Regions from separate parts of the Sphingomonas sp. genome, predicted to be linked through region 2. Evidence: riboswitches for the same ligand, from Rfam matches in the RefSeq annotation. Region 2 holds a riboswitch; the other holds the start of a gene.
What was found. Region 2 has a riboswitch for cobalamin ahead of KF730_RS04490 (TonB-dependent receptor). Riboswitches for the same ligand answer to the same signal wherever they lie in the genome.

Region 1 (2,199 bases), 1.1 Mb from region 2:
ACCAGCGGATCGTGAATGCGGGTCGAGGTGCGGCGATTCGCGGCGGCCTGAGCCGAGGCCGCGAGCTGCCCGGCCACGCTGGCGCGGCCATCGTTGAGCGCGCGCTTGAGCAGGTCGAGCTCCGCGATCTTCTGCACCGCGAAGGCCAGCCATTGCTTCAGTTCGTCGTCGAGCCTGGGTTCGAGGGTGAGATCGACGGGCACATGGAGCAGCGAGCAGGATGGCGCCAGCACCAGGTCACGCGTCGCCGCGATCGGCTCGATCCAGTCGAGCAGCGCCTCGAGATCGGCACGCCAGATATTGCGGCCGTCGATCACGCCGAGCGAGAGCAGCAGCGTTTTCGGTACCGCCTTCAGCACCGCATCGAGCTGCTCCGGCGCCCGCACGAGATCGACATGCAGGCCGGCGACCGGAAGCGCGGCGGCGAAGCCCAGATTGTCCTCAAGGCCGCCGAAATAGGTGGTCAGCATCATCTTCGGGCCGGATCGCGCGAGCCGGGCATAGGCGCGGGTGAAGGCGCGACGCTGCTGCTCGCTCAGATCGGTGACGAGGATCGGCTCGTCGATCTGCACCCATTCGGCACCTTCATGCGCGAGATGGCCGAGAATGACATTGTACAGTCCGAGCACCTCGTCGAGAAGGTCGAACGGATCGACGCCCTGGCCCTTGGCCAGGCTCAACCAGGTGACCGGGCCGAGCAGCACCGGACGCGTTTCATAGCCCTGCGCCTTGGCCTCGCGATATTCATCGACGATCTTGCTCTTGCCGAGCGCCAGCTTCTGGCCCGGCTCGATCTCCGGCACGATGTAATGATAGTTCGTGTCGAACCATTTGGTCATCTCGCCAGCGGTGACGCTGCCCGAACCCGTGCCGTGCGCATGGCCGCAGCCGCCGCCGGTGGTGCCGCGCGCCATCGCGAAATAGGTGGCGAGATCGGCCTGGCCATCGGCCGCCGCATACCGTGCCGGGACCGCTCCCAGCATCACGCTGGTGTCAAGAACATGGTCGTAGAGCGAGAAATCATTGGACGGCAGCCAATCGACTCCGAGCCCGTTTTGGCGCGCCCAGGTGGCGGTGCGCAGCCCGGCCGCGGCTTCGAGCAATTCGGCCTCGCCGGTCTTGCCGCTCCAGAATTTCTCGAGCGCGAATTTCAGCTCCCGGCGCGGACCGATGCGCGGGAAACCCAATGTGGCAACAGTGACAGTCATGTTCTTCAACCCCGAAGAATGGGGCGAAGCGCCGGGCCAGGCACAAACAGGCACGCGACCGCAACCGGCCGCGCAGCATGCAAGCGACCAGACCGGGCACCCCGCCGGTGGACGTTATGGCGTCGAAGGCAGGTCTCCTGGCTCGCGGGTCAGCGCGGTCGATCCGTCTTCCCGGGGCGAACCCCAGTGACATGATTGGATCGCCGCTCGCCGCTTACAGTTGCGGGGGCAGCGCCGGCTTTGCCCATGAAGGCGCACCGGCTTCCCGTCTTAGCTCCGGCGCGGATCAGCCCGGCCGGAGAACCTTGACGGGCCCGGTATCCGCCTTCGCGAGCGCGGCGTCAATCGGGATATAAAGAATTCTTTATATTAGGAGTGCGGGTGCCGCTGAGGTTTGGCGTTCCGAGCCGGTTTTCAGCGCCGCGAGCGCTCGCGGAAGATGGCTTCCGGGAATTCCGGCGCGGCCTTCATGTCCGCCACCGAATAGAGGAACGGATCGGCGGGCCAGTCGCAATGGCCGGCCCATGTCACGCGGAACGGTTGGCCCGACAGGCGCGGGGTTATCGCCAGTTCGATCAGGTCGATGTCTTCGGTGCCGGCGTTCACTTCGACGTGGAGGCGTTCGGGGTCGTAGACGATCAGGGTGCCGTGTCCGGTGGGCGGAGGCGCGACGGGCGTGCCTTCGGAGGTGGTGAAGGTCAGGCGGTCGGTGGCCGACAGCATGACGATCGCGCGGCGGGTGCCGGGTGGGGCGGGCAGGGGCGTGGCGGTGGCGTTGGCGGCGTAGCGGATGGGGCGGGCGCTGGCGACGGTCAGATCGCGCCTGGAGCCGGCGTGGAGCAGGGCGGCGGCCTGGCCCTGGCTGAAGATCCGGGCGGCGTGGGTCAGCCAGGTGCCGGCGGGTTCGGCGAGGGTGATACCGGGCTGGCCGGCGCGCGGCCTGCCGACCCAGTCGGGGCGGGCCTGGGGATTGCCGGTGCGATCGAAGGTC
Region 2 (2,199 bases):
TGGTCTCGCCCTGGTTGGGCGAATAATTGGCGTTGGCGCCGAACGTGGTCGCACCGCCGAACTGGCTGTGCTGGTCATGGCGCACGCCGCCGGTGACCGACAGGCCGGTGACCGGCTGGACCACGGCAAGGCCGTAGAAGCTGTCGAGCCGCGCCTTGGCCGCGCTGGTCGAGCCAAAGCCGAAGAAGGTGTATTCGGGGCGCTCATGCTCATAGCCGAAGATCAGCTTCGCCTGCTCGACCGGCTGCAGCACGCCCTGATATTCGAAGCGCAGCGTCTTGCCCGAATAGCCATAATCCGGCGCGTTGCTGGGCGCGAAATAATAGTCGCGGTCGTGCTTGAAATAGGTAACGCCCAGCCGGTTGCTGAGCACGCCGCCGAACAACGCCGCGTTGAGGCCGGCATAGCCGACATATTGCTGCGACTTGCTGACGTCGGGCGTGTCGGCGGGCGGACCGAAAAAGGCATCGAGATCGAGATCGGCATCGATGTAATAGCCGCGCAGATCGAGGCTGACCGCGTCGGTGAAGGCGACCTTGAGCTTCGCATTGGCGGTGAGGTTGCGATAGCCGTCCTTCTCGGTCGCGCCGAACGAACGCGCCGCCGACGAGATACCGTCGGTGTCGAAATAGGCGATGCCCGCCGAGCCCGAGACCATGCCGCTGCCGGCGGCGATGTTCGCCTTGCCGTTGAGCGTGTTGCTGTAGCCGTAATCGGCCGAGGCGTTCGCCGCGAACCCGTCGGTGGGGTTGACGGTGGTCACGCTGACGACGCCGCCGATCGCCTGGCTGCCATAGGCCACCGAGTTCGACCCGCGCAGCACTTCGATCCGGTTGATATTGCCGATCAGCAGGTTGCCGAAATCGAAGCCGTCGCCGATCGCGCTGGGATCGTTGACCTTGACGCCATCGACCAGAACCAGGGTCTGGTTGGTCTCGGCGCCGCGCAGCGAGATGCCGGTGACCGAGCCGGTGGTGCCGGTGCGGTTGAAGCGCACGCCGGGCGTGGTCGCGAGCAGATCAGCAACGCTGACGTCCTGGCGGGTGCGGATCGTCTCGGCATCGAGCACGGTGACAGCCTGACCGACCTGATCGATCGGCTGGGCGATACCGGTGGCGGTGACGACGATCGTGTCGTCATCGTCAGGGCCGGTCTGTGCGAAGGCGGGGAATGCCGGCAGCAGCGCCGCCGAGGCGCAGAGGAGGAATTTGAACTTCATAACAAGACACCCATTGCTTGGGCCGTTTGCCTGAAGTGGCGCAGGCGACCCGGTTCGGTGTCGCTCACGCAAGGGATTTCGCCCCTCGTTCGCCCGGTGCACCCCGCCCGCGCAAAGGAATCGACCGTGACGGGCAGGTCTCCTGGCTCCCGGGTCAACGCTGGCGCGCCGCCTTCCCGAACTTTCGCTCAGTGGCATGATGGCGCGGCAACTAACCGGTCACAGTTGCGGGGGCAGCTTCGGCATCGGACCGAATTCCCTTTTTGATCCCCTTGCGGGGAACCTGTCACGAGCCGGCCTCTAGTCGCGCATGCTGCATTGCGCAACGGGGAACCTACAGGCGAGCCGGTCGTTACGCTCCCGCATCGGGATGGATTGTGTCTTGCTGGGTCGGGCTGACCGCCCGCTATAGCGACGAGATCACCGGCCCGGGCGTCGGCCAGCGCCCAGTACTGCTCGGACCATCGGCTGGAAACACTCGCGGCGGCGCTCGACGATGCGCTGACGGGCGATGTGGAGTATAGAATCCAGAAGCGCCCCGGATAGGATTCACCTTGTTCACTCTGCCACAACCGACAGACCCCGACGTTCTGCAGTTCCTGGCCCTTTGGGGTCTGCCGGACCCGATATTCCTTGATTATGTCGATGTCGGCGCAGGCTATTCGCCCGATTTTTGTCACGTATCCGCTAACCATCGCGTTAGCGTGGCGGGCGGGCGTCGCGTACTGGGTTGGGCACTATGGCAATTTCCACAATGCGTGCTCGGCAACTGCCATAGCGTATGGGAGGATCCGACCGGGAATCTGATAGATGTCACGCCGCCGAAGCTCGGCACGCGAACCCTGTTCGTAGCGGATTCGTCGCTCTCGATCACGTGGCAGCCAAATCGGCATCGTCTCTATAATAATCGGACGAATGTCGCAGGCTGCCCGATGCTGGACCTGATCGGCGAATGCACCGCCGACCCGTTCTTCCCCATG

Region 1: linked by a shared signal. The riboswitch ahead of metE (5-methyltetrahydropteroyltriglutamate--homocysteine S-methyltransferase) and the one ahead of KF730_RS04490 (TonB-dependent receptor) in region 2 are both predicted to bind cobalamin.

The regions. Positions count from the first base shown of each region.
Region 1 covers NZ_JAHBZI010000001.1:1,979,367-1,981,565, reverse strand. The annotation lists gene metE (5-methyltetrahydropteroyltriglutamate--homocysteine S-methyltransferase) at 1-1,208, opposite strand, end outside; cobalamin riboswitch at 1,318-1,531, opposite strand; gene KF730_RS09990 (hypothetical protein) at 1,623-2,199, opposite strand, start outside.
Region 2 covers NZ_JAHBZI010000001.1:896,791-898,989, reverse strand. The annotation lists gene KF730_RS04490 (TonB-dependent receptor) at 1-1,219, opposite strand, end outside; cobalamin riboswitch at 1,334-1,521, opposite strand; gene KF730_RS04485 (hypothetical protein) at 1,774-2,199, shown strand, end outside.